2 regions of the Streptomyces sp. NPDC014676 genome follow, and region 1 is predicted to be linked to the other one. Evidence: riboswitches for the same ligand, from Rfam matches in the RefSeq annotation. Region 1 holds a riboswitch; the other holds the start of a gene.
What was found. Region 1 has a riboswitch for glycine ahead of gcvP (aminomethyl-transferring glycine dehydrogenase). Riboswitches for the same ligand answer to the same signal wherever they lie in the genome.

Region 1 (14,243 bases):
GGTGTTCGCCGCCCTGATCGTGACCGTCGGGGCCGCTCAGGCCCGGGTCGCGGCTCCCGTCGTCGCCAAGGAGCGCGAAGAGCTGATCGACCGGATCGACCAGGAGACCCAGGCCGCGGACAAGCTCGAGGACAGCGTCGACGAACTGCGCGCGGACGTGAGCGCACGGCAGCGCGAGGCGCTCCGGGACAGCGGAGGCGACCGGTCCGCGCTGGTGGGCATCCTGTCCGGCGCCGTCGCGGTGCACGGGCCCGGCGTGCGGCTCGTGGTGAACGACGCCAAGGACGCGAGTACGGGCGGCGACGGCGGCCCGCGGTCGACCACCGGCTTCTCCGACACCGGGCGGGTCCGTGACCGTGACATGCAGCGTGTGGTCAACGGTCTGTGGGAGTCCGGTGCCGAGGCCGTCTCCATCAACGGGCAGCGGCTGACCGCCCTGTCGGCGATCAGGGCCGCGGGAGACGCGATACTGGTCGACAACAGACCGCTGGTGCCGCCGTACACGGTGCTCGCGGTGGGGGACGGCGGGGAGCTGAGCGACCGGTTCCAGAACAGCGCGGACGGGCTGTATCTGCATGCCTTGCAAGAGAACTACGGGATCCGGACGGCCCTCTCCGTGGAGGACGACGTCCGGCTGCCCGCCGCACCGAGTGTGATCGTACGTACCGCACAGCCGATAACCGAGAAGGGCACATCGTGATCGCCGTACTGGGCCTCGTCGTGGGAGTCGTGGCCGGACTGTTGGTCCGGCCCGAGGTTCCGGCGGTCGTCGAGCCTTACCTGCCGATCGCCGTCGTCGCGGCGCTCGACGCCGTGTTCGGAGGTCTGCGGGCCATGCTCGACGGCATCTTCGACGACAAGGTCTTCGTGGTCTCGTTCCTGTCGAACGTCGTCGTCGCCGCACTGATCGTGTTCCTCGGCGACAAGCTCGGCGTGGGGGCCCAGCTGTCCACGGGTGTCGTCGTGGTCCTCGGTATCCGTATCTTCTCCAACGCCGCGGCGATCCGCCGGCACGTGTTCCGGGCGTGAGGCCGATGAGTGAGCACGAATCCGACGAGACGACGCGCCCGGCGGTATCCCCGCCCCGGCCCGCCCCGGACGCCTCGCCCCTGGCCGGGCTGCGCAGGGAACTGCCCGCGGAGGTGCCCGCCGAAGCGCCCGCGAAGGCGCCCACACCGGCGGAGGAGCCCGTTCCGGAGCCCTCGGGGCTGACCGGCCGACAGCGGCTGGTGAACGGGCTGTGGCCGCCGCGGGTGACCCGGGCCCAACTGATCGTCGCCCTTCTGCTGTTCGGTCTCGGTTTCGGTCTTGCCGTCCAGGTGGCGTCCAACAGCGACGGTGACAGCGCGCTGCGCGGGGCACGCCAGGAAGATCTTGTGCGCATCCTCGATGAACTCGACGACCGCACAGAGCGTCTTGAGGACGAGAAGCAGGGACTCGAGAAGCAGCGCGACGAGCTGGAGAACAGCTCCGACCAGGCCGAGGAGGCCCGAAAGCAGACGATCGAGAAGGAGCGGCAACTCGGTGTGCTGGCGGGCACCGTGGCCGCGCAGGGGCCCGGGATCACGATGACCATCGAGGACACGAAGGGGACGGTCGAGGCGGACATGCTGCTCGACGCCGTCCAGGAACTGCGCGCGGCCGGTGCCGAGGCGATCCAGGTGAACGATGTGCGGGTGGTGGCGGGCACCTACCTGACGGACTCCGGGAACGGTGTCGCCGTGGACGGGAACAAGATCACCACGCCTTATCGTTTCAAGGTCATCGGCAAGCCGCAGGACCTCGAGCCGGCGCTCAACATCCCCGGAGGCGTGGTGCAGACTCTCGAGAAGGAACAGGCCACCGTTACCGTGGAGCGGTCGACCAAGATCGTCGTGGATGCCTTGCGGGTGGTGAAGCGGCCTGACTACGCTCGGTCGTCCTCCCAGTGAACCGGGGGTGCATGCGGGGCGTCCGGCGAGGGCATGAGGTTGCGGGGGGTCGGCGCACCGAATGGGTGGTGCGTGGTGGAAACTGTCTGGCGGAGGCGGACGTTGTGAAGATGTCCGGGTCGGCCAATGTGTTCAGTCAGGGTTCGTCCTGCCCCACGGGCGGGTCTGTTTCGGTCAAGGGGAATCGCCCGTGAAGTTGTTTGCGAAGTTGTTCGGCAAGAGCGCGCGGCGAGAGGGCAGCGACAACGCGACCGCTCGCCATCGCGCACAGCCTGAGGCGGAAGGTCAGCGTCCGCTGTACCGGGACCAGGTGGGTCAGGGCGCGCCGTCCGTTGACCCCGCACAGTCGGGCGGCATAGGTTTCGGGCAACCGTCGACCTCAGGTACGGGTGGAGAGTTCTCCGACCCGTACGCGTCCCACGCCCCCGGAGGGCAGCCGCGGCAGGAGGATCCGTCCATGTCGGCCCTGGTGTGTACGAGGTGCGGCAACCGCAACGCGGAGAACAGCCGCTTCTGCTCCAACTGCGGCGCGCCGCTGAGGCCCGGAGTCACCCCGGAGCGCCCCTCGGAGACGACGTCCACGATCTCGATCTCCGGTCTCGAGGCCTACGACGCGGAGGCCACCGGTCAGACGCCGACGCCGATGCTCTCTCCCGAGGCGCAGGCGGCCGTCGACGCGCTGCCGGTGGGTTCCGCGCTCCTGGTCGTGCGCCGCGGGCCGAACTCGGGCAGCCGCTTCCTGCTGGACGGCGACCTGACCACGGCCGGGCGTCATCCGCAGAGCGACATCTTCCTGGACGACGTGACGGTCTCCCGTCGGCACGTGGAGTTCCGGCGCGGCCCGGACGGCTCCTTCACGGTGGCCGACGTGGGCAGCCTGAACGGGACGTACGTCAACCGTGAGCGGATCGACCAGGTCGCCCTGGCCAACGGCGACGAGGTGCAGATCGGCAAGTACCGGCTGGTCTTCTACGCGAGCCAGCGGGGCTACTGACCTCCCCGGATCCGTCCGGGGGACCCCAGGGAAGGTTCATGGTTCAGACACCGAGCGGCGGTGCCGACGACGGCGCCGCCGCCGCGGGCACCGGACTGATGAGCATCGGCACGGTGCTGGGCGTGCTGCGCGAGGAGTTTCCCGAGGTCACCATCTCCAAGATCCGCTTCCTGGAGTCGGAGGGGCTGATCGAGCCGCAGCGGACCCCGTCGGGGTACCGCAAGTTCAGCGCCGGGGACGTCGAGCGCCTCGGCCATGTGCTGCGCATGCAGCGCGATCACTACCTGCCGCTCAAGGTGATCCGTGAGCACCTCGACGCCATGGAGCGCGGTGAGGCCGTCCAGCTGCCGGTGCTGGGCCGTCCGGGGGACGGGGAGACCGCTCAGGAGCCCGCCGCCGAGGGGGCCACGGCGGCGCGTATCGGGCGCGGCCGACTGCTGGCCGCGGCCGGCATCGACGAGCGGACGCTCGCCGAGTGGGAGTCGTACGGGCTGCTCGCCCCGGTCGAGGACGGCATGTACGACGCCGAGTCGGTCACCGTCGCCGGGCTCATCACCGAGCTGGGGCGGTTCGGGATCGAGCCGCGTCATCTGAGGGCGATGAAGGCCGCCGCCGACCGTGAGGCCGGTCTGGTGGACCAGGTGGTCGCCCCGCTGAAGCGCCACCGGAACCCGCAGACCAGGGCCCACGCGCAGGCGCGTACGAAGGAGCTGGCGGGGCTCACGATGAAGCTGCACGCGGCGCTGGTGCAGGCGGCACTCGGGATACGGCCGCCCTGAGACGGAGCGGCGCGGGGGCCCGGATCGGCCACCCGTTCCCTGCCCGACTACCCAAACGTCCCGGGCACGGCCTAGGGTTACTGTGTGAACGAGCTCGATGTCGTAGGTGTCCGGGTCGAGATGCCCTCCAACCAACCGATCGTGCTGTTGCGTGAAGTGGGCGGCGACCGCTACCTCCCCATCTGGATCGGACCGGGGGAGGCGACGGCCATCGCCTTCGCCCAGCAGGGCATGGCACCCGCACGGCCGCTGACCCACGACCTGTTCAAGGACGTGCTGGAAGCCGTCGGACAGGAGCTCACGGAAGTACGCATCACCGATCTGCGCGAAGGTGTCTTCTACGCGGAGCTGGTGTTCGCCAGCGGGGTCGAGGTGAGTGCCCGCCCCTCCGACGCCATAGCGCTGGCCCTGCGCACGGGTACGCCGATCTACGGCAGTGACACGGTGCTCGACGACGCCGGGATCGCCATCCCGGACGAGCAGGAGGACGAGGTGGAGAAGTTCCGCGAGTTCCTCGACCAGATCTCGCCGGAGGACTTCGGAACCAGTAACCAGTGAGGGCGGCCGTCGGCCCGGTCGGCCGCCGGGGCTCACGCCGAGGGCATTCGGCTAGCCGTTCCCCGCGACGGGGTACGAGAAACCACTCTTAGGGTGATTATCACTCGGCGTGCCGAGTGTGGCGATCGTTGACGCACCCTTGGTGACTGCCTACCTTCGAGGAGGCAGGTCAAGGACGGAGGTCGGCGTGAGAAGCAGCGGCGACGGTACGGCTGGGGGTGCCCCCGGACGCGGTTTCGGGGCGAGCGGGCCGTACCCTTCCCAGAGCTCCCGGCTCCGTTCGAGCGGGGGGCATCCCGCGCACGGCGGTGCGATCGACCAGGCTCCGCAGCGACCGACGGCTGTGCCGAGCAGCGGAGGGGCGACATCCATGGCGTCCGAGGAGATCGGCTACCGGGGGCCCACGGCCTGCGCCGCCGCCGGCATCACCTACCGGCAGCTCGACTACTGGGCCCGTACGGGCCTGGTCGAACCGAGCGTGCGGCCGGCCCACGGGTCGGGCACGCAGCGGCTTTACAGCTTCCGCGACGTCGTCGTGCTGAAGATCGTCAAGCGGTTCCTGGACACGGGCGTCTCCCTGCAGAACATCCGCACCGCGGTCCGGCATCTGGGTGAGCGCGGCTTCAGCGACCTGGAGCGCATGACGCTGATGAGTGACGGGGCCACGGTCTACGAGTGCACCTCGTCCGACGAGGTGCACGCCCTGCTCCAGGGCGGCCAGGGCGTCTTCGGCATCGCCGTGGGCGTGGTGTGGCGGGACGTGGAGAGCGCGCTGTCCCAGCTGCACGGGGAGCGCGTCGACACCGGGGAGACCCTGGTCGGGCACAACCCGATGGACGAGCTGGCGCGGCGGCGGAACAAGGCGGTCTGAGGCCGTCCGGGGCCGCCCGGGAACGGCTGTTGTCAGTGGCGTAGGGCAGCATCGGAGATGTGAGATCCGCGCCCACGATCCTGCACCTCGACATGGACGCCTTCTTCGCCTCGGTGGAGCAGGCGTCCAAACCGAGCCTGCGCGGTAAGGCGGTCGTCGTGGGCGGGCTCGGGCCGCGGGGTGTGGTGGCCACCGCCTCGTACGAGGCACGAGTCTTCGGCGTCCACTCGGCGATGCCCATGGCGCAGGCCCGGCGACGCGCGCCGAACGCCGCGTACCTGGTGCCGAGGTTCGCTCTCTACCGGTCGGTCAGCGAGCAGGTGATGGAGTTGCTGCGGGCCCTGTCACCGCTGGTGGAGCCGCTCAGCCTGGACGAGGCGTTCGTGGACCTGGAGGCCGGCGGCACGGCCTGGGACGAGCGGTCGGCGCGGCTGGCCGGGGCGAAGCTGCGCGCGGACATACGGGCGGTCACGGGGCTCACCGGGTCGGTGGGGCTCGCGGCCTCCAAGATGCTGGCGAAGATCGCCTCGGAGCAGGCGAAGCCGGACGGACTGGTGCTGATCGAGCCGGGCACGGAGCGGGCCCTGCTGGGGCCGCTGCCGGTCCGCACCCTGCCGGGCGTCGGACCGGCGACCGGTGACCATCTGCGGCGGGCGGGGATCCACACGGTCGGCGAGCTCGCCGAGGCCGGGGAGGACGAGCTCGTACGGCTGCTGGGCAAGGCCCACGGCCACGCGCTGTTCGCGATGGCGCTGGCCCGGGACGAGCGGCCCGTGGTGGCCGAGCGGGAGACCAAGTCGGTCTCGGTCGAGGACACCTACGACGTGGACATCCACGACCGGGTGCGGGTGGGGACGGAGGTGCGGCGGCTCGCGGACCGGTGCGTGCGCAGGCTGCGGGGGGCGGGCCTGTCGGGGCGGACCATCGTGCTGAAGGTGCGCCGGTACGACTTCTCGACCCTCACCCGCTCCGAGACGCTGCGGGGCCCCACGGACGATCCGGCGGTGGTGCGGGAGGCGGCCGCGCGGCTGCTGGACTCGGTCGACACGACGGGCGGGGTGCGGCTGCTGGGCGTCGGGGTCAGCGGGCTGGCCGACTACACGCAGGAGGACCTGTTCGCGCAGGCGGCGGGCGTACCCGCCGACGACTTCCCGCACGAGGAGGCCGAGACCGTGCCCGCGCCGGAGCCGGAGACGCCCGCCGAGCGGCGCTGGCCGGCGGGGCACGACGTACGGCACGACGTGTACGGGCACGGATGGGTGCAGGGCAGCGGGCTGGGCCGGGTCACAGCGCGCTTCGAGACGCCCGGCTCGGAGCCGGGCCGGGTGAGGACCTTCCGCGTCGACGACCCGGCTCTGCAGCCGGCGCAGCCGCTGCCGCTGGTGTCCCGGGGATCCGGGGAGGACGAGAGCGCGGGGACCGGTGGAGGGATGCGGACGGAGAGCCGGTGAGCGGGGCGGATCAGGCCGGCTTGTCGTTCCCGGCGAGTTTGCCGAAGTCGCGGTCCGGGAGGGGAGGGGGAGCGGCGAGGTCCAGGCCGTAGTGGTGGTAGAGCTGGAGTTCCTGTTCGGGGGAGAGATGGCGGCCCACGCCGAAGTCGGGGGCGTCCTTGATGAGGGCGCGTTCGAAGGGGACGTGGAGGGCGCCGTCGATGAGTTCGCTGGGTTCCAGGGGGACGAAGGCGTCCCTGCTGAACAGGCCGGTGCGTATCGCCGCCCACTCCGGTACGCCGGTGGCGTCGTCGAGGTAGATCTCGTCGATGGTGCCGATCCGGGTGCCGTTGCGGTCGAACGCCTTGCGGCCGATCAGGTGGCGCGGATCGATGTCGGTCTGCACAGGCCCTCCATTGGTCGCAAACTCATCCGTAAGCACTACAAAACGGCACAATCGGCTGGACGGCCACTCGAAGGTTCTGGTGTGGTGCTCGCTGGTACGCTGGCAAACGGCTGCTGACCCCGTGCGGGAGAGCCCTCCGGACATCACCGGAGGCGCCGAAGGAGCAAATCCTCCCCGGAATCTCTCAGGCACACGTACCGCACGGACGAGGTCACTCTGGAAAGCAGGGCGGGTGTCGACGGCTTCCGCTCTCACCGACGGTGAAAGCCGGGCGCCTTCGGGCCGTCCGGTGAAGCTCTCAGGTTGAGATGACAGAGGGGGAGGCCGTTCGGGCACCCGCGCCGTGGTGCCCCTCGAAGGTCGTCGGACCAGGAGGCCTCCTCAATGACCGCCCCTCGCACTCCGCTCTCCGAGCTCGAACAGGGAATCCCCTTCGAGCAGCGCCACATCGGCCCCGACCACGAGGCCCGGGCCAAGATGCTCGCGCAGGTCGGCTACGGCTCGCTGGACGAGCTGACGGCCGCCGCCGTGCCGGACGTCATCAAGAACGCCGACGCGCTGGACCTGCCGGGCGCCCGGAGCGAGGCCGAGGTCCTGGCCGAGCTGCGTGCGCTGGCCGACCGCAACGAGGTGCTCGGCTCCATGATCGGGCTCGGGTACTACGGGACCTTCACCCCGCCCGTCATCCTGCGCAACGTGATGGAGAACCCCGCCTGGTACACGGCGTACACGCCGTACCAGCCGGAGATCTCCCAGGGCCGGCTCGAGGCGCTGCTGAACTTCCAGACCGTGGTCGCCGAGCTCACCGGCCTGCCGACCTCGGGCGCCTCGCTGCTCGACGAGGGCACCGCCGCCGCCGAGGCGATGGCGCTGTCGCGGCGCATGGGCAAGAACAAGAAGGGTCTGTTCCTGGTCGACGCGGACGCGCTGCCGCAGACGATCGCCGTGATCGAGACCCGTGCCGAGCCGACCGGCGTCGAGGTCGTCGTCGCCGACCTGAGCGAGGGCATCCCCGCCGAGCTCGCCGAGCGTGAGATCAACGGCGTACTGATCCAGTACCCGGGCGCCTCCGGTGCCGTACGCGACATCAAGCCGCTGATCGACCAGGCGCACGAGCTGGGCGCGCTGGTCACGGTCGCCGCCGACCTGCTCGCCCTCACGCTGCTGAAGTCGCCCGGTGAGCTGGGCGCGGACATAGCGGTCGGCACTACGCAGCGCTTCGGTGTGCCGATGGGCTTCGGCGGGCCGCACGCCGGCTACATGGCCGTGCAGGAGAAGATGGCGCGCAGCCTGCCCGGACGGCTCGTCGGCGTCTCCGTCGACGCCGACGGGAACAAGGCGTACCGCCTCGCCCTCCAGACCCGTGAGCAGCACATCCGCCGCGAGAAGGCCACCAGCAACATCTGCACCGCCCAGGTGCTGCTCGCCGTCATGGCCGGCATGTACGCCGTCTACCACGGCCCGGAGGGGCTGCGGCTGATCGCCCGGCGCACCCACCGGTACGCCACCGTCCTCGCCGCGGGCCTGCGGGCCGGCGGGGCCGAGATCGTGCACGGCTCCTACTTCGACACGCTGACCGTGCGCGTCGCCGGGCGGGCCGCCGAGGTCGTCGCCGCCGCCCGTGACAACGGCGTCAACCTGCGTCTCGTCGACGCCGACCACGTCTCGATCGCCTGCGACGAGACCACCACCCGGGAGCGGCTGACCGCCGTGTGGAGCGCCTTCGGCGTCGACGGCGACGTCGAGGCGCTGGACGCGGCCGCGCGGGACACCCTGCCGGACGCCCTGCTGCGCGACGACGAGTACCTGACCCACCCCGTCTTCCGGCAGCACCGCTCCGAGACCGCGATGCTGCGCTACCTGCGCCGGCTCTCCGACCGCGACTACGCGCTGGACCGGGGCATGATCCCGCTGGGCTCATGCACCATGAAGCTCAACGCGACCACCGAGATGGAGCCGGTCACCTGGCCCGAGTTCGGTCAGCTGCACCCCTTCGCGCCCGCCGAGCAGGCGCAGGGCTACCTCACGCTCATCCACGAGCTGGAGGAACGTCTCGCCGAGGTCACCGGCTACGACAAGGTGTCCCTCCAGCCCAACGCCGGTTCCCAGGGCGAGCTGGCCGGTCTGCTCGCCGTACGCGGCTACCACCGGGCCAACGGCGACGAGCAGCGCACCGTCTGCCTGATCCCGTCCTCCGCGCACGGCACCAACGCCGCCAGCGCCGTGATGGCCGGCATGAAGGTCGTCGTCGTCAAGACGTCCGACGACGGTGAGATCGACGTCGCGGACCTGCGCGCCAAGATCGGGCAGTACCGCGACGAGCTGTCCGTGCTGATGATCACCTACCCCTCGACGCACGGCGTGTTCGAGGAGCACGTCGCCGACATCTGCGCCGAGGTGCACGAGGCCGGCGGCCAGGTGTACGTGGACGGCGCCAACCTCAACGCCCTGGTGGGTCTGGCCAAGCCCGGCCACTTCGGCGGCGACGTCTCGCACCTGAACCTGCACAAGACCTTCTGCATCCCGCACGGCGGCGGCGGCCCCGGCGTCGGCCCGGTCGGCGTACGGGCGCACCTGGCGCCGTACCTGCCGAACCACCCGCTCCAGCCGGAGGCCGGTCCGGAGACCGGCGTCGGGCCCATCTCGGCGGCGCCGTGGGGCTCGGCGGGCATCCTGCCGATCTCGTGGGCGTACGTCCGTCTCATGGGCGGCGAGGGCCTCAAGCGGGCCACGCAGGTGGCCGTGCTCAGCGCCAACTACGTCGCCAAGCGTCTGGAGCCGTACTACCCGGTGCTCTACACCGGCCCCGGCGGGCTGGTCGCGCACGAGTGCATCATCGACCTGCGCCCGCTGACCAAGGCGACCGGCGTCAGCGTGGACGACGTGGCGAAGCGCCTGATCGACTACGGCTTCCACGCGCCGACGATGTCGTTCCCGGTGGCCGGCACGCTGATGATCGAGCCCACCGAGTCCGAGGACCTCACCGAGCTCGACCGGTTCTGCGAGGCGATGATCGCGATCCGCGCGGAGATCGAGAAGGTCGGCTCCGGCGAGTGGCCCGCGGACGACAACCCGCTCCGCAACGCCCCGCACACCGCCGCCGCGCTCGGTGGGGAGTGGGACCACGCGTACGCCCGCGAGGAGGCCGTCTTCCCGGCCGGGGTGAGCGCCGCCGACAAGTACTGGCCGCCGGTGCGCCGCATCGACCAGGCCTTCGGCGACCGCAACCTGGTCTGCTCCTGCCCGCCGCTGGACGCGTACGAGGACTGACACACGCCGAAGGGGGCCCTTTGCGGAGGGCCCCCTTCGGCTACGCCGGGTACGCGTGGGTCTGCGTCGCCTTGACCGCCGCCCAGACCGTCGCGCCCGGACGCAGGTCGAGTTCGGCCGCGGCGACCGCGGTGAGGTCGGCGGCCAGGGCGAGCTCGCCGGTGAGCTCCACGCGGATCTGATCCCTGTGGGTCTCCAGACCGGCGACCTCGCAACGCCAGAGGTTGCGGGCGCTGGAGCCGGTCGGCCGGTCCCGGTACAGGGTGACGGCGCCGGGCGGGAACGCCACGAAGGCGGGCCCGGAGAGGTCCTCCGTGGTGCTCACGGCGGGACCCGCGTCGAGCCGCACCGTGTGGCCGTCGGCCCGCCCGCGGTACAGGTTGAGGCCGACGAGCTGGGCGATGTACTCGGTGCGCGGGTGACGGGCGATGTCGGAGGGCGTGCCCTCCTGCACGATCCGGCCCTGCTCCACGACGACCAGACGGTCGGCGAGCACCATGGCGTCCAGCGGGTCGTGCGTGACCAGGACGGCGACGGCCTCGAACGCGGCCAGATGGCGGCGGAGCTGCGCACGCACCTCCAGCCGGGTGCGGGCGTCCAGGGCGGCGAGCGGTTCGTCCAGGAGCAGCAGCCGGGGGTGGGTGGCCAGGGCGCGGGCGAGGGCCACCCGCTGGGCCTGGCCGCCGGACAGCCGCCGGGGCTTGGCGCCCGCGTGCTCGGCCAGCCCCATGCGGTCGAGCCATTCGGCGGCCTGCGCGCGTGCCTCCGCCTTGCCGGCGCCCCGGCAGCGCGGCCCGAAGGCCACGTTGTCGAGGGCGGTCAGGTGCGGGAAGAGCAGGTAGTCCTGGAAGACGACACCCACCGGGCGCGACTCCGGCGGCGTACGGCGCAGATCCACGCCATCCAGCCGCAGATGCCCGGCACCGAGCGGGGTGAGGCCCGCGAGGGCGCGCAGGGCGGTGGTCTTGCCGGCGCCGTTCGGGCCCAGCAGGGCGACGACGTCACCGGGCGCGGCGGTCAGCGCGACGTCCAGTCGGAAGGAGCCGCGGTCCACGACGAGGTGCGCGTCCAGGCCCTCGGCGGCGTCGGGCACGGTCCCGGGATGCTTCGGCATGGTGTCAGACGGTCCTCGTCCAGCGGTCCCGCAGCCCGGCCAGTACGGCGATGGAGACCGCCAGCAGGACCAGGCTGAGGGCGATGGCGGCGGCCGGGTCGTTCTGCAGGGCGAGGTAGACCGCGAGCGGCATGGTCTGGGTGCGGCCGGGGAAGCTGCCGGCGAAGGTGATCGTCGCCCCGAACTCCCCGAGGGCCCGCGCCCAGGCCAGTACGGCACCGGCCGCGACGCCGGGAGCGATCAGCGGCAGCGTGACCCGGCGGAACGCGGTGAAGCGGGAGGCGCCCAGGGTGCTGGCCGCCTCCTCGTAGCGCGGGTCGGCGGCCCGCAGCGTGCCCTCGACGCTGATGACGAGGAACGGCATCGCCACGAACGTCTCGGCGAGGACGACGCCCGTGGTGGTGAAGGGCAGGGTGATGCCGAACCACGCGTCCAGCCACTGGCCGACGACGCCGTTGCGGCCCAGGGCGAGCAGCAGGGCGACACCGCCCACCACCGGGGGCAGCACCAGCGGGAGCGTCACCAGGGCGCGGACCAGACCCCGGCCGGGGAAGTCCGTACGGGCCAGCAGCCAGGCCAGCGGGACGCCGACGACCAGGCTCAGCGCGGTCGCCGTCGTGGCGCACAGCAGTGACAGGCGCAGCGCCTCCCACACCTCGGGGCTGGTCAGCTGCCCGGGGAGGTCCCGCCAGGGGGCGCGCAGGAGGAGGGCGAGGAGGGGCACCAGGAGGAACGCCAGGCCCAGGAGGGCGGGCGCGAGGAGGGCGAGGGGGACACCGCGGCCGGGGGCGCGGGGGCGTGCCTTCCGGAGGGCTTCCCGGCCGTTGGTCATGGCTTCAGGAACCCCGCCTCAGCCAGGACCTTCTGGCCCTGCGCGGACTTCACCAGCGCCACGAACGCCTTCGCCGCCGACGGATTGGGCGCGTTCTCGAGCCGGGCGATCGGATAGTCGTTGACGGCCTCGGCGGACTCCGGGAATTCCACGCCCTCCACCTTGTCACCGGCCGCCCTCACATCCGTGCGGTACACGAGGGCGGCGTCGGCCTCCTTCAGCCGGACCTTCGTCAGGGCGCTCTTGACGTCCTGCTCGTACGAGACCGGCTCCAGCTCGACGCCGCCGGCGGTGAGGGCGGTCCGCGCGGCGGCTCCGCAGGGCACCGTCTCGTCGCACAGCACGACCTTGAGGCCGGACGCGGTCAGGTCCTCGAGGGAGTCGATCGCGTGCGGGTTGCCCGGCACGGTGGCGATCTCCAGCCGGTTGCGGACGAACGTGCTCGGGCTGCCCGCCGTGAGCCCCTCGTCCGTGACGAGCTTCATCGTCTTCGCGCTGGCCGCCGCGAAGACGTCGGCCGGGGCACCGCCGTCGATGCCGGCGGCCAGGCTGTCGCTGCCGCCGAAGTTGAAGGTGACCTCGGTCCCCGGGTGCTCCTTCTCGAACCGCGCGCCCAGCGTCGTGAAGCTCTCCTTCAGCGAGGCGGCCGCGAAGACGGTGACGGTGCCGGTGACGTCCTGCCCGCCGGACGCCGGCGAATCCGAGCCGGACGTGGAACAGGCGCTCAGCACCAGTACGGCGGCGGCTGTCCCGGCACCGGCGATCCGACGGGTCCCATGCGAACGGGGCATGGTGGAGCACTCCCTCCGTGGGGCTGCGGAAGAGCCCGCAACGCCCTCCCGCTACGCCGATCATACTGGCGCATCTGCAAGGCGTTCACCCCATGTCACATCGCATGAGCCAGGGAAGGCGGTCAAGGGGTACGCAGGTGCGTTGTCGCCGTCAGGTGCGGTCGATATGGACGTTCGTCGACTTCACGCGGGCCGTGGCCTCCATGCCGACCTCCAGCCCCAGTTCCTCGACGGCCTCCCGGGTGAGCAGCGAGACGAGGCGGTGCGGGCCGGCCTGGATCTCGACCTGGGCGGCGACGTCGCCGAGCTTGATCGCGGTGACGATGCCGGGGAAGGCGTTGCGGGCGGAGGTGTACGGAGTGCCCTCCTCGACGGCGCCGGCCCTGGCGAGTTCGACGGAGAACGCCGCCAGGGCCTGCCCGTCGACGAGCCGGCGTCCGCCGTCGTCGCGGTGGGTGGTGATACGTCCCGCGTCCGCCCAGCGGCGGGCGGTGTCCGGGCTCACGCCGAGCAGCCTCGCTGCCTGGCCGATCGTGTAGGACTGCATGCCGGTCACGATAGGTGGTGCCGGAGGTGCCTCAGCCCCGCTCGACGGGAGCGGCCGTGCTCGCCCGGACGACGAGGTCCGTGCCCAGTTCCACACGGGGGGAGTCCGGCTGTTCGCCACGGGTGAGACGGAGCACCGTACGGACGGCGAGTTTGCCCATGTCGGCCAGGGGCTGGCGGACGGTGGTCAGCGGCGGCGCCGACCAGCGGACCTCCGGAAGGTCGTCGAAGCCGACCACGCTCATGTCCTCCGGGACCCTGAGTCCCCGGCCGCGCAGCGCCTCGATCGCCCCCAGCGCCATCTGGTCGCTGGCCGCGAACACCGCGGTCGGCGGCTCCGGCAGGTCCAGCAGGGCGTTGCAGCCCGCGAAGCCGGCCTCCGGGCGGAAGTCACCGGGAACGATCAGCGATGCGTCGAGCGTGATGCCGGAGCCCTCGAGCGCCGCCCGGTAGCCGTCGAGCCGCGCGCGTGCGCAGAGCAGGCGCGACGGTCCGGCGATCAGCCCGATCCTGCGGTGTCCCAGGGCCAGCAGATGTTCGGTCGCGGCCATGCCGCCCGACCAGTTGGCGGCGCCGATGGTCGGCACGTCCGCGGCGGGGGAGCCGGCCGGGTCCACGACCACCAGCGGGACGCCCAGGACCTGCAACTCCTCGTGCAGTGTGTTCATCGCGGAGGTCACGAGGATGACACCGTCGGACGCGCGCGCCCGCAGATTGCGCG
Region 2 (14,243 bases), on a different contig from region 1:
TCCTCGCTGTCCCAGACCTCGGCGTCCTCCTCCAGGAAGCCGCCGGCGAGGTTGCGGGTGGTGACCGAGACGCGCAGCGGGCCCGGGGCCGGGCGGCAGCGGACGTGGACGGTCAGCTCCACCGTGGGGACCCAGCCGGACAGGCCCAGCTCGAAGGCGGTCGGCGGCAGGGCGTCCACCGCGAGGAGCAGCGCGAACGGGTCGGGGTCCCGGCCGTCGGCGAGACCGAACCAGGCCCGCATCTCCCCCTTGCCCGAGGGCTGTCCGAGCGCCCATCCCAGGGTCGAGGGGTCGAGCCTGAGCATCAGGCGCTCGGTGATGGCGGAGCTGCCGTCGACCGGGGCGGGGCCGTCCTCCGTTCCGAAGCACTGCTCCATCGGCGGTATCGCGGGCGGCTCGGCCGTCGTACGGACGTCGTCGGGCAGGGAGTCCAGATCGCCGTAGGAGGCGAGGACGCGGATGCGCTCCACCTCGTCGCCCTGCTCGTCGAACTGGAACAGGGACGCCTGACCGGTCGACAGGGTCCGTCCGGTGCGCACGGTCTCGGTGCGGACGACCGCCGGGCCCGGCTGGGAGGCGGTCAGATAGTGCGCGGAGAGGGTGAACGGGTCGGCGTGCGGCAGGGTGTCCGCGAGCGCGCGGCCCAGGACCGCCAGCAGATAGCCGCCGTTGACGGCGTTGATGATCGTCCAGCCGGCGGAGAGGTCGATGTCGTAGACGCCGGGCGCACGCGGGGTGAGTGCGGTGTCGCGGTCGAACTCACTGGCGCCGATGGTGGCCCTGACGGGCTGGGCGGAGGCTGCTTCTGGCATGGCTGAACAGTACAAGAAGATAATACTAAGCGGTAGCTTTGCCGGTGTGTCCCGGGGACTACTCCTCCTGGACCGTCGAGCGGCGGTGCCACGCGCGGGGAGCCCGCCAGTGGTAGCGCATCGCGAGCAGCCGCAGTACGAAGGCCGTGACCACGGCGACGCCGCTGGTCCCCGCGTTCAGCACGTCGTAGCGGATGCACAGCGCGGTCAGGGCGGCGCCGACGACGGCCGGGACGGCGTACAGGTCGCGGTCCCAGCGCAGCAGCGACGGCACCTCGTTGGCGAGCACGTCGCGCAGCACGCCGCCGCCGACCGCGGTGGCCAGGCCCAGGCAGGCGGAGGCGGTCAGGCCGAGGCCGTAGTCGTACGCCTTGGTCGTGCCGACGACGCAGAACAGGCCGAGGCCGGCCGCGTCGAAGACGTTGACGCCGGTCTGGATGCGTTCCACGTGCGGGTGGAGGAAGAAGACCAGGACCGTGGCGAGCAGCGGGGTGACGAAGTACCCCAGGTCCGTGAAGGCGGCGGGCGGTACGGCGCCGATGACCAGGTCGCGGAAGAGTCCGCCGCCGAGCGCGGTGACCTCGGAGAGTACGGCGATGCCGAAGACGTCGAAGTTCTTGCGGACGGCCAGCAGGGCGCCGGAGATCGCGAAGACGAAGATGCCGATCAGGTCGAGCGTGTGCAGGACGGACGGACTGAACAGTTGCTGGAGCACCCTGCCATTCTCACCCGTGGACGAGCCCCCGCCTTACAAACGAAGGCAGGGGCTCGCGGCAGGGTTGGGTTACTTCTCCTTGGTCAGAGGCCCGGCGTCGGTGTCGGCCCCGGGGGCGTCCGTCTCCGCGGGGCCGGACGCGGCGGCCTCGGCCTTCACGGCCTTGGTCTTGGCTTCCGCCGACTCCGCCTCAGTCTCGGCTTTCGCCGACTCCGCCTCGGACCCGGCTTCCGCCGACTCCGCCTCAGTCTCGGCTTTCGCCGACTCCGCCTCGGACCCGGCTTCCGCCAGCTTCGCCTCAGTCTCGGCTTCCGCCGACTCCGCCTCAGTCTCGGCTTCCGCCGACTCCGCCTCGGACTCCGCTTCCGCCGACCCCGCCTCGGAGCCGGCTTCCGCCTCAGTCTCGGGGGCCTTCGGCTTCGCGCCCTCCGCGTCCGCCGCCACCCCCGCCGAGGTCTCCTCGGGCTCCGAGGTCTCCGCGGACTTCTCCGGTGCCTCCTGCGGGACCGTCGCCGCCGCCTCCTTGGCGGCGGTCAGCAGGACGACGTCCTGCGGGGCCTGGTCCGCGAAGTTCTCCGGGTGGTGGCAGGCCACCCGCTGGCCCGGCCGCAGCTCCTTCAGCGGCGGTTCCGTGGTCGTGCAGATCTGCGTCGCCTTCCAGCACCGGGTGTGGAAGCGGCAGCCGCTCGGCGGGGAGATCGGCGAGGGCACGTCACCCCGGAGCAGGATGCGCTCGCTCTTGGCGCCTCGGCGCTTCGGGTCCGGCACCGGCACGGCCGACATCAGAGCCTTGGTGTACGGGTGCATCGGCGTCTCGTACAGCGAGGTGCGGTCGGCGAGCTCGACGATCTTGCCCAGGTACATCACCGCGATCCGGTCCGAGACGTGCCGGACGACGGACAGGTCGTGCGCGATGATCACGTACGTCAGGCCGAGCTCCTCCTGGAGGTCGTCCATGAGGTTGACGACCTGCGCCTGGATCGACACGTCCAGCGCGGAGACGGGCTCGTCCGCGACGACCAGCTTCGGCTTCAGGGCGAGCGCGCGGGCGATGCCGATGCGCTGGCGCTGGCCGCCGGAGAATTCGTGCGGGTAGCGGTTGTAGTGCTCGGGGCTCAGGCCCACCAGCTCCAGGAGCCGCTGGACCTCCTTCTTCACCCCGCCCTCCGGCTCCACGCCCTGGAGCCGGAACGGCGCCGAGACGATGCCGCCGATGGTGTGCCGCGGGTTCAGCGAGCCGTACGGGTCCTGGAAGATCATCTGGATGTCCCGCCGCAGCGGACGCATCCCGGCCGTGTTCAGCCGCGTGATGTCCTTGCCCTCGAAGCGGATCGAGCCGCCGGTCGGGTCCTGGAGCCGGGTGATGACCCGGCCCATGGTCGACTTGCCGCAGCCCGACTCGCCGACCACACCGAGGGTCTCGCCCTTGCGCACCTCGAAGTCGATGCCGTCGACGGCCTTGACCGCACCGACCTGGCGCCGCAGGACGCCCTTGCGGATCGGGAAGTGCTTCTGCAGGCCCTCGACCTTGAGCAGCACCTCGCGCTCCTCGGGAGCGGCGGCCTGGGCCGGGACCGTCGTCGCGTCCGTCTTCTTGGTCTCACTCACAGCTTCGGCGCAATCTCTTCGGTCCAGATCCGCGTGCGGTCCTCCGGCGAGAGGTGGCAGGCGGAGAAGTGCCCGCTGCCGACCGGCTGGAGCTCCGGGCGCACGGTACGGGTGACATCCCCCTTGGGGAGGTCGGCGTACGGGCAGCGGGGGTGGAAGGCGCAGCCCGAGGGGACGTTGATCAGGCTCGGCGGCGAGCCCTTGACCGGGATGAGCCGCTCGGAGGTCTCGCGGTCGACGCGCGGCATCGAGCCGAGCAGCCCCCAGGTGTACGGGTGCTGCGGCCGCTCGAAGACGTCGTCGACCGAGCCGCGCTCCACGCACCGGCCGCCGTACATCACCAGGACGTCGTCGGCGATCTCGGCGACCACGCCGAGGTCGTGGGTGATGAGGACGACCGCGGAGCCGAACTCCTTCTGCAGGTCCCGGACGAGGTCGAGGATCTGCGCCTGGACGGTCACGTCCAGGGCGGTCGTCGGCTCGTCCGCGATGAGCAGTTCGGGGTTGTTGACCAGCGCCATGGCGATCATCGCGCGCTGGCGCATACCGCCGGAGAACTCGTGCGGGTGGTTGTCGACCCGCTTGTCGGGCTCGGGGATGCCGACCCGGTCGAGCATCTCGATCGCCCGCTTGCGCGCGGTCTTCTTGCTGACGTCGTGGTGGACCCGGTACGCCTCCACGATCTGGTTGCCGATCGTGTAGTACGGGTGCATCGCGGACAGCGGGTCCTGGAAGATCATCGCCATCTCGCGGCCGCGCAGCCGGCGCACCTCGTCCGGGTCGGCGGAGACGAGCTCCTTGCCGCCCAGCCAGATCTCGCCGGACATCCGCACGTTCTTGCCGCGGGCGCCGAGCCGGTGCAGGCCCATGATCGCGAGCGAGGTGACGGACTTGCCCGAGCCGGACTCGCCGACGATGCAGAGGGTCTTGCCCTTCTCCACCTCGAAGCTGAGCCCGTCGACGGACTTGACCAGGCCGTCGTCGGTGGGGAAGTGCACCTTGAGGTCGCGGACCGCGAGGAACGCGTCGGGCGCGTTCGAGGGCGAGCTCGTGGGCCCGCCCACGGCGGCCCCGGTCTTGGAGAGTTCGGTCACGAGAGCCTCACGCGAGGGTCGGCGGCGGCGTACAGCAGGTCCACCAGGAGATTTGCGATCACGACGAAGAAGGCTGCGAGCAGGGTCACGCCGAGGATCGGGGGAAGGTCGTTGTCGGTGATGCCCTGCACCGCGTACTGACCGATGCCGGGCAGTGAGAACACCTTCTCGGTGATCACGGCGCCGCCGAGCAGCAGGCCGAGGTCCATGCCGAAGACGGTGATGATCGGGGTCAGCGCGGCCCGCAGCCCGTGCCGGGTCACGACCTTGCGCTCGCGCAGCCCCTTGGCCCGGGCCGTGCGGATGAAGTCCTCGTTCATCGTCTCCAGCATGCCCGAGCGGGTGAGCCGCGCGTAGATGGCGGAGTACAGCAGGGCCAGCGAACACCAGGCCGGGAAGAGCGTGTTGGCCCACTGGGCCGGGTTCTCGGTGAGCGGTACGTAGGTGCGGCCGAAGATCGGCCACTGGAAGGTGAACAGCAGCAGCGCCAGGTTGCCGGTGAAGAACATGGGCAGCGAGACACCGGCGAGCGCGACGCCCATGAAGGTGCGGTCGAAGATGCTGCGGGGCTTGAGCGCGGAGATCACGCCGATCAGGACACCGGAGAGCAGCCACAGCACGGCGGCACCGCCGGCCAGCGAGAGGGTCACCGGGAGGCGCGAGGTGAGCTGCGGCCACACCTCGACGTGGTTCTTGAAGGAGTAGCCGAAGCAGGGCGCGTTGCAGTGCGCCGTCGTGGGGCCCAGGTTGTAGGTGGCGCCGCTGACGATCCCCTTGATGAAATGCCAGTACTGGACGTACAGGGGCTGGTCCAGACCGAGGTTCTGCTTGACCGCGAGGATGTCCGCCTTCGTCGGGCTCTTTCCGATGTACTGCTGCGCGAGCTGGTCGGCGGTCTGGCCGGCGAGCCGCGGCAGCAAAAAGAAGATCGCGAAGGTGACCGCGGTGACGACCAGCAGCAGGATCACTGCCGCGAACGTCCGACGGAGGATGTACGAGATCACGGGGACCGGCGCTGGTGCCCGCGGGCCGCGAAGCCCGCGGGCACCAATGCCTTCACCTGCCTTCCGGGGCTACTTCTTGGTCGTGCCGATGTTGAGGTAGTCGTACTGACCGCTGAAGGCCGCCGAGGACACCAGGTTGGTGAAGTTGGCCGGGCGGTACAGCAGGACCTTGAAGTAGGTCAGCGGGACGAGGGCGGCCTGGTCCATCGCACGCTTGTCGATCTGGGCGTACAGCGAGTTGCGCTCGGCGGCGTCCTCGGTGGCGATGGCCTTGCCGAGCGTCTCGTTGATCTGCTTGTCGTCGAGGTACGAGAGGTTGGTGTTGCCGGAGGTGCCGATCGCGTCACCGTTCAGGATCTGCTGGAGGAAGCCGTAGCCGGACGGCCAGTCGGCACCCCACTGCATCATGTGCAGACCGATGTTCTGCTTCTTGTTGAACGACGGCACACCCACCTGGTCGGTGAAGTACTTGCCCGACGGGTACTGCTTCAGGCTGGCGTTGATGCCGACCTTCTTCAGCGCGGCGATGATCGCGGTGGCCGCGTCGATCTCCTGCGGGCGGTCACTGCGCGCCGAGATGTTGGTGTTGATGCTCGTCTTGCCGCAGGCCTTCAGCTGCTCCTTGGCCTTGGCCACGTCGCCCTTGTTGCCGGGGGTGGCGTAGACGTCCGTCTTCTCGTAGCCGGGGATGTCCGGCGGCAGGACCGTGGTGGCGATGTCACCGCGGATCGGGCCGCCCAGGGCGGTCTGCACGGAGACCTTGTCGACGGCGTACTGAACGGCCTTGCGGCACTCGACCTTGTCGAACGGGGCGACCTGGTTGTTGATCGCCATGTAGACGAGGCGGCCACCGTAGGTGTTGTCGGTGTTGGCCTTCAGGGAGACGTCGTTGACGACCTTCGCCTGCGTGGCGGCCTGGACGCCCGTGCCGCCGAGGTCGATCGCGGTGCCGGCCTGGACGTCCTGGTCGATCGTCTCGGCGTTGACCTTGAGCTTGACGACGATCTTGTCCGGGTACTGCTTGCGCAGCGGGTCCGTCTTCGGGTCCCAGTTCTCGTTGCGGACGAGGACGACCTGCTTGCCCTCCTCGTAGCTCTCGAACTTGTACGAGCCGGAGGACACGATGTTCTTGACGTAGTCGACGCCCTTGTCCTTGGCCTGGGGCACCGGAGCCGTCTGCGGCGTCGCGACCAGGTAGTCGAACTCCTGGAAGGCGCGGTTGAGGTGGAAGACGACCGTGGTGTCGTCCGGCGTCTCGATGGACTTCAGGCCCTTGGGGTTCTTGTCCTTGTAGGGGCCCTTGTACTTGTCGCCGCCCTCGAGGAACTGCTGGAAGTAGTTCGGGCCGAGGGAGAGCACGTCACGCGCGAAGTTGGAGCGCTCGACGGCGTACTTGACGTCCTTCGAGGTGATCGGAGTGCCGTCCTGGTACTTCAGGCCCGAACGCAGCTTGTACGTCCAGGTCTTGCCGCCGTCACTCGGCACGCCCTTGCTGGCCGCGAGGTCCGGGACCAGTGTGTTGCCCTCCTCGCCCGCGCCGGGCTGGAAGGTCATCAGCGGGCGGGCGTAGAGCCGGCTGAGGTTGTACATGTACGCGTAGTACGTGTTGCCGGGGTCGAAGGAGTCCGGGACGTCCGAGTACTCGTACGTGACCGTCCCACCCTTCTGGGTGGAGGCGTTGACGACACCCTTGGTCGCTGCGTTGGCCTCAGCCGACTTCTTTCCGTTGCTGTCCGAGTTGTCATCGGCCTTGCTGCAAGCCGAAAGCAGCAAGCTCGCACTGCCGATGGCCGCGACCGCGGCCAGCGCTGACCTTCGCATGATGGTCTGCTTCCCCTCCATTGATGGCAAAACTTTGGACTCTCGTGACAGCCGCTGGTCAGCGGCTGCGCGGGTCGAGAGCGTCACGGAGACCGTCGCCGAGCAGGTTGAACGCCAGGACGGTCACGAAGATGGCGAGACCCGGCACGATCATGAACTGGGGATCGACCTGGTAGAAGGCGACCGCCTGGTTGAGCATGCCGCCCCACGAAGCCTGGGGCGGCTGGATGCCGACACCGAGGAAGCTCAGGGACGCCTCGAAAAGGATGTTGGTCGGGATGAGCAGCGTCGAGTAGACGATGATCGGACCCACGAGGTTCGGCAGCAGCTCCCGGAAGAGGATGTACGGCCCCTTGGCCCCCATCCCCCGGGAGGCGTCGACGAACTCCCGCTCACGCAGGGCCAGCGTCTGGCCCCGGACGATGCGGCCCAGATAGGGCCAGTTGAAGAAACCGATGACGAAGATCAGCACGCCGATGTGCAGCGGCAGACCCTCCAGGCCGAAGGCGCCGCCCTGCAGGGTCGCCGAGATGGCGATCGCGAACAGCAGGAGGGGGAACGCCAGGAAGGTGTCCATCAGACGGCTGATGATCGTGTCGACGCGTCCGCCGTAGTAACCGGCCACCACGCCGAGGATCGCGCCGATCGTGTTGGACAGGAGCGTGGCGCCGAAGGCGACGACCAGCGAGACCCAGGAGCCCTCCAGGATGCGGGTGGCGATGTCCCGGCCGAACTTCGGCTCCACACCGAGCGGGTGGTCCCAGCTCATACCGCCGAAGTCGCCCTTGGGCAGCGAGGTGTTGGGGTCGATCAGATCCTGGTTGAGGACGTTGGGATCCAGGCCGAAGATCGCCTGGATCGGGCGGGAGAGGATCGCCAGGAGAATCAGCAGGACCACGATGACCCCGCCGGCCACGGCGACCTTGTCCTTCTTGAAACGGGACCAGGCGATCTGCCCCAGGGAACGACCCTCGATCTGCCCCTTGTCGGCACCGACGAGGACAGCCTCCGGCTGTACCTCGGCTTGTGCCCCGGTGGTCTCGATCGGTGCGGTCACAGTGACCTGACCCCTCTCGCCGGTGGTGACCGGCCTACACCCGCCGTTGATCACGGCTTTGTCAACTTGCTTTCGATCACAGGATCGAACGATCCGGCATCTGTGTCGGGAGTCTTCAGCGTCTTCACGATCACCCGCCAGGCCTGACCGGGAAAGTATGCACAACCGTGATGCACTGCATGGGATTCCGTTATCCGAACAGTGGGTAACACCCTTCGGACGACCGACAGTTGGGACACAATGGCGCAATCGATGATCTTCGTGACGATTCGCCGTCGTCTACGCGCGAAGAAATGTGCCCACCGCGTGAAGATCACGGATGCCGCCGACACGGCCGGCGGAAGCCCGTCACCCCGTCAGCGGACCCCGCGGGCCGGAGGGTAGCCGTACCCGGCGGCGGGCGCCTGGGCGGGGGCCGCGTGGGCCTCGCGGTCGTAGAACGGCCGGGAGTTGACGCGCAGCCACATCGCGACCGGGTCGTGCTCGTCGGACATCGCGACGGTCGACACGGGCAGTCCGTCCGGGACCGCGCCGAGGGACTGCCGCATCATCGCGCGTACGGCGTCCACGGCGGGCGGGGAGGTGTCGTACACGTCCAGGCCGATGGCGAGGTACGGGGCGCCCAGCGCGGGCTGCACCCAGGCGCGGCGCAGGGCACGGACGGCCGGGGTGCGGTGGGCGTTCTGCGCGAGGAGGGCGTAGAACTGCGGGATCGCGATGGCCGGTTCGGACAGCCGCAGCGGTCCGGCGGGCTGGCGGTCCAGGCCGTCGGCGATCCGGCGCAGGTCCAGCCAGGGGATGCCGACGCCGCCGCCGGGGGCGTGCGGATTGAGCCAGAGGCCGTAGCGGTCGGGGTAGAGCGCGCGGGCCACTTCGAGGCCGTCGACCACCTCGTACGACCGGTTCCAGCCGCTGGCGGACAGCTCCTGGGCGGAGGTGACGCAGGGCGCGTAGCCGAAGCCGTCGACCTCCATGTTTCCGTACTGGGCGTCCGGGGAGCCGGCCTGGCCGTGCCAGAGCAGCATCCAGACCTGGCCGGAGGCGGGGGTCGCGAGGGCGCGCAGCAGTGCCTCGTACGCGTCGTAACGCCCGGGCGTCACCTGGCGCAGCATGTGCTCGACCTGTCCGGTCGCCGCGGTGCCAGCGCTCACTTGTATCGCCCCTCCGTACCTCGCCAGCGGATGGACCTAGCTTAAGCCGATGCCGTGCGGCGGGCTGCCTGGCTGCATGGCGGTGAGCTCGCGGGAGAGTTCGGGGCTGTGGCGCCGTGGGCGGGTGCGGGTTCGTCGCGGCTTGTCGCGCCCGCGCGGCGGAGCCGCACGTCGGTACGGCCCCGCGCCCCTGGGGGTGTTACCGCCGGCGCTGGTAGAAGGGGCGGACCTTGGTGCGGAGCCAGTCGCCGACCGGGTCCTGGGCGATGTCCAGGACGATGAGGTTGACCGGCCAGGGGGCGGGGGTGCGGCCGAGGGCCCGGCCCAGGGCGTTCAGGGGGAGGGTGCGCGCGTCGCCCTCCCACCGGGAGAGTTCCACGCCGACGAAGAGGACCGGGTCGGCCGTCTCGATCGCGGCGAGGCAGCGGCGGGCGGTGGTCACCAGGCCGAGGGCGTCGAACTCCGCCGAGGCGGCGGCGAGGAAGTCCAGCGGGTCGTCCTGCCAGTCGGGTTCGAACAGCCGGACCCGGCCGCCGGCCGCCGCGCCGTCCAGTGGGGTGCGTCCGGCCCGACAGAGTTCGGCCACCGCCGGCGGCGGCAGCGGGATGCCGACCACGCCGCCGGGGTTCACCGCGATCCCGGCCTGCGGCGGCAGGCCGCGGGCGAACTCCACGGCGGGCGCGATCGTGTACGGCATGTGGGAGCCGACGACCTGACGGAACTGCTCCTCGGAACTGAAGACGGGGACGTGGGCCTGGCCGTCGATCTCCAGGGTGGGCAGGTCCAGCGGGCCGCTGTCCGGGCCGCCGCCGTTCGGCAGCGGGACCCAGACGAAGCTGCGGCCCAGCACCTCGACGATCCTGCCGCCCGCCGAGGGGACGCCGAGGGAGGCGGAGAGCACCTCCTCCAGTTCGTTGCCGGGCCATCCTCCGTGCGGATGGGGGTGCGTCTGTGCCGGGAAGTCCGCCGGGAAGTCCATCTGCCTACCGCCTGCTGCCTGGAACCACTGCTGTGGCTGGAAAGGCTACCGGTCAGCCCGTGAAGCCGACCCGGCGCAGCGCGTCCGCCGCGTCCCGGTCGATCAGGACCGCCGAACCCGTGCCCGCCGTCAGCACGCCCCGCTCCACCGAGCGCAGCAGCCGCTCGCTCGCCGCGCGGTGCCGCAGGAACGCGTACCGGGAGACACCGCGCCCGCGTTCGCGCTGGCCGGCCAGGGCCTGCTGCGGGGTGACGTCGAGCAGCAGCAGATGCAGGCTCGCGCCCCGGCGGCGGGCCTCGCGGGCCAGCCAGCGGCGCACCCAGGCCTGCGTACCGCAGTCGTGCACGACGACCGGTCCTCCGGTCCGCAGCACGCGGCGCAGTCCGGCGTAGTGGGCGAGGCGGACCAGCGGGCGGTAGACCGCGTACGGCAGGAAGCGCGGCATGCGGCTGTCCCAGCGGTCCCGGGTGTCCTGGGAGTCGACACGGGTGCCGCGCACCGTGCGCCGCATCAGTGTGGACTTGCCGCTGCCGGGCAGCCCGGTGACCACGACGACGTCCCGGGGCCCGAAGATCAGGGCGCGCGGGCTGCGGCCGGCCCGCGCGCGCAGATCGCGGACGACGGGCGCCGCCAGCGCGCCGCGGGCCCGACGGGCCTGGGCGGCCGGCTGCTGGGGCAGCGTGACGCCCGTGGTGGTGGCGCACGCCGTGGTCCTGTTCACCGTGATCGTCCTCCCCTGGGGCCGGGTACGAGTACCGATCCCCGCCGAGTGTAAAGAGAAGGTAATGCCGGATGTCTGTCGTTTCCGTCCGTTTCTCGAAACAGGCGTGTCACAGCATCCTGATGACGGCGCCCGCACACCCGGTGCACCCCCTGGGAAGGGTCCCCCTGCCGCGCCCCCGCGATGCGTGCAATGATGTGCGCGCCAACTGCATACCGGCCGTTTGAATCCGCGCGGGAGAGTCCCCGGCACCGTTTGCCGCCGGGGCGCCGAAGGAGCAAGTCCCTCCCTTGAATCTCTCAGGCCCCGTTACCGCGCGGGCGAGGCACATCTGAAAAGCGGGCCGCCGAAGGGCATCCAGCAGTGCTCCGGTGGCTCCACCCAAGGTGCAAGCCAGGACCGTCCCCGCGGGGACGTCATGGCGAACCTCTCAGGTTCCGATGACAGATGGGGAGGAACGTCCTCGCCCTCCCCCACGCTCGAACGAACTCGCGCGGGGGGACCCCATCGCCTTGGGAGACCGACCGATGAGCAGTACCGAACCCCGCCGGACCGCGCTCGACGCCCTGCACCGTTCGCTCGGCGCGACGATGACCGACTTCGCCGGCTGGGACATGCCCCTGCGCTACGGCTCCGAGCGCGACGAGCACAACGCCGTCCGCACCAGGGCCGGCCTCTTCGACCTCTCGCACATGGGCGAGATCACCGTCACCGGACCGGGGGCCGCCGGGCTGCTGGACTTCGCGCTGGTCGGCAACATCGGCGGCGTGAAGCCGGGCCGCGCCCGCTACACCATGATCTGCCGCGAGGACGGCGGCATCCTGGACGACCTGATCGTCTACCGGCTGGACGACACCGAGTACATGGTGGTCGCCAACGCCTCCAACGCGCAGACCGTGCTCGACGCGCTCGTCGAGCGCTCGGCCGGCTTCGACGCCGAGGTCCGCGACGACCGCGACGCCTACGCGCTGCTGGCCGTGCAGGGCCCCGAGTCCCCCGGCATCCTCGCCTCGCTCACCGACGCCGACCTGGACGGCCTGAAGTACTACGCCGGTCTGCCCGGCACGGTCGCCGGTGTGCCCGCGCTCATCGCCCGTACCGGCTACACCGGCGAGGACGGCTTCGAGCTGTTCGTGAAGCCCGAGCACGCGGTCGAGCTGTGGCAGGCGCTCACCAAGGCCGGCGAGGGCGCCGGACTGGTCCCCTGCGGGCTGTCCTGCCGGGACACGCTCCGTCTGGAGGCCGGCATGCCGCTGTACGGCAATGAGCTGAGCACCTCCCTCACACCCTTCGACGCCGGTCTGGGCCGGGTGGTGAAGTTCGAGAAGGAGGGCGACTTCGTGGGCCGTGCGGCGCTCGCCGAGGCCGCCGAGCGCGCCGCCTCCGAGCCGCCCCGCGTCCTGGTCGGCCTGGTCGCCGAGGGCCGCCGGGTCCCGCGCGCCGGGTACGCGGTCGTGGCCGGCGGCGAGGTGATCGGCGAGGTCACCTCCGGCGCCCCCTCCCCCACGCTGGGCAGGCCGATCGCGATGGCGTACGTCGACGCCGCCCACGCGGCGCCCGGCGCCGAGGGTGTCGGCGTGGACATCCGCGGCAGCCACGAGCCGTACGAGGTCGTGGCGCTGCCGTTCTACAAGCGGCGGAAGTGACACCGTCGTAGACGGCTTTCCGCGCGTGAGGTGAGCACGTCGTGCCTGCTCACCGGCGCCGCACCGCAGTTCCCTCCCTCATCAGCAGTCCCCCGCGTACAGGAGAATTCAGGACATGAGCAACCCCACGCAGCTGCGTTACAGCAAGGAGCACGAGTGGCTGTCGGCCGCCGAGGACGGCGTGTCGACGGTCGGTATCACGGAGCACGCGGCCAACGCGCTCGGCGACGTGGTCTTCGTCCAGCTCCCCGAGGTCGGTGACACCGTGACCGCGGGCGAGACCTGCGGCGAGCTGGAGTCGACCAAGTCGGTCAGCGACCTGTACTCCCCGGTCACCGGTGAGATCACCGAGGTCAACGAGGACGTGGTGAACGACCCGTCGCTGGTGAACTCCGCCCCCTTCGAGGGTGGCTGGCTGTTCAAGGTGCGCGTCACCGACGAGCCGGCCGACCTGCTGACCGCCGCCGAGTACGACGCCGAAATCGCCGGCTGAGGAGTCTGTAGCCGCATGTCCGTTCTGAACACGCCCCTGCACGAGCTCGACCCGGCGGTGGCCGCCGCCGTCGACGCCGAGCTGCACCGCCAGCAGTCCACCCTCGAGATGATCGCCTCGGAGAACTTCGCCCCGGTCGCGGTCATGGAGGCCCAGGGCTCGGTCCTCACCAACAAGTACGCCGAGGGCTACCCCGGCCGCCGCTACTACGGCGGCTGCGAGCACGTCGACGTGATCGAGCAGATCGCCATCGACCGGGTCAAGGAGCTCTTCGGCGCCGAGCACGCCAACGTGCAGCCGCACTCGGGCGCGCAGGCCAACGCCGCCGCGATGTTCGCGCTGCTCAAGCCCGGCGACACGATCATGGGCCTGAACCTCGCGCACGGCGGGCACCTGACCCACGGCATGAAGATCAACTTCTCCGGCAAGCTCTACGACGTGGTCGCCTACCACGTCGGCGACGACGGCCAGGTCGACATGGCCGAGGTCGAGCGCCTCGCCAAGGAGAAGAAGCCGAAGCTGATCGTCGCCGGCTGGTCGGCGTACCCGCGTCAGCTCGACTTCGCCGCGTTCCGCCGGATCGCGGACGAGGTCGGCGCGTACCTCATGGTCGACATGGCGCACTTCGCCGGCCTGGTCGCCGCGGGCCTGCACCCGAACCCGGTCCCGCACGCCCACGTCGTGACGACCACCACCCACAAGACCCTCGGCGGCCCGCGCGGCGGTGTGATCCTCTCCACGGCCGAGCTGGCCAAGAAGATCAACTCCGCGGTCTTCCCCGGTCAGCAGGGCGGCCCGCTGGAGCACGTGATCGCCGCCAAGGCGGTCGCCTTCAAGGTGTGCGCCACCGAGGACTTCAAGGAGCGCCAGCGCCGTACCCTGGAGGGCGCCCGCATCCTGGCCGAGCGCCTGGTCAAGGACGACGTCAGGGCCGTGGGCGTGGACGTGCTGTCCGGCGGCACGGACGTGCACCTGGTCCTGGTCGACCTGCGGAACTCCGAGCTGGACGGTCAGCAGGCCGAGGACCGCCTCCACGAGGTCGGCATCACGGTCAACCGCAACGCGATCCCGAACGACCCGCGCCCGCCGATGGTCACCTCGGGCCTGCGCATCGGCACGCCCGCCCTGGCCACCCGCGGCTT

Region 2: it holds a riboswitch for glycine, as region 1 does, so the genes downstream of both, gcvT (glycine cleavage system aminomethyltransferase GcvT) here and gcvP (aminomethyl-transferring glycine dehydrogenase) in region 1, are expected to answer to the same signal.

The regions. Positions count from the first base shown of each region.
Region 1 covers NZ_JBIBZI010000005.1:526,628-540,870, reverse strand. The annotation lists gene ACF1DX_RS18060 (DUF881 domain-containing protein) at 1-700, shown strand, start outside; gene ACF1DX_RS18055 (small basic family protein) at 697-1,029, shown strand; gene ACF1DX_RS18050 (DUF881 domain-containing protein) at 1,035-1,931, shown strand; gene ACF1DX_RS18045 (FHA domain-containing protein) at 1,993-2,925, shown strand; gene ACF1DX_RS18040 (MerR family transcriptional regulator) at 2,964-3,704, shown strand; gene ACF1DX_RS18035 (bifunctional nuclease family protein) at 3,789-4,262, shown strand; gene ACF1DX_RS18030 (MerR family transcriptional regulator) at 4,450-5,133, shown strand; gene ACF1DX_RS18025 (DNA polymerase IV) at 5,193-6,584, shown strand; gene ACF1DX_RS18020 (PRC-barrel domain-containing protein) at 6,595-6,969, opposite strand; glycine riboswitch at 7,084-7,179, shown strand; gene gcvP (aminomethyl-transferring glycine dehydrogenase) at 7,354-10,239, shown strand; gene ACF1DX_RS18010 (ABC transporter ATP-binding protein) at 10,280-11,353, opposite strand; gene ACF1DX_RS18005 (ABC transporter permease) at 11,358-12,185, opposite strand; gene modA (molybdate ABC transporter substrate-binding protein) at 12,182-12,976, opposite strand; gene ACF1DX_RS17995 (molybdopterin-binding protein) at 13,128-13,523, opposite strand; gene ACF1DX_RS17990 (LacI family DNA-binding transcriptional regulator) at 13,555-14,243, opposite strand, start outside.
Region 2 covers NZ_JBIBZI010000011.1:82,591-96,833, reverse strand. The annotation lists gene ACF1DX_RS27505 (thioesterase family protein) at 1-812, opposite strand, end outside; gene ACF1DX_RS27500 (trimeric intracellular cation channel family protein) at 871-1,527, opposite strand; gene ACF1DX_RS27495 (ABC transporter ATP-binding protein) at 1,597-3,135, opposite strand; gene ACF1DX_RS27490 (ABC transporter ATP-binding protein) at 3,132-4,229, opposite strand; gene ACF1DX_RS27485 (ABC transporter permease) at 4,226-5,233, opposite strand; gene ACF1DX_RS27480 (ABC transporter substrate-binding protein) at 5,303-7,075, opposite strand; gene ACF1DX_RS27475 (ABC transporter permease) at 7,113-8,111, opposite strand; gene ACF1DX_RS27470 (enhanced serine sensitivity protein SseB C-terminal domain-containing protein) at 8,468-9,262, opposite strand; gene ACF1DX_RS27465 (enhanced serine sensitivity protein SseB) at 9,462-10,241, opposite strand; gene ACF1DX_RS27460 (AAA family ATPase) at 10,294-10,968, opposite strand; glycine riboswitch at 11,187-11,287, shown strand; gene gcvT (glycine cleavage system aminomethyltransferase GcvT) at 11,490-12,608, shown strand; gene gcvH (glycine cleavage system protein GcvH) at 12,724-13,101, shown strand; gene glyA (serine hydroxymethyltransferase) at 13,117-14,243, shown strand, end outside.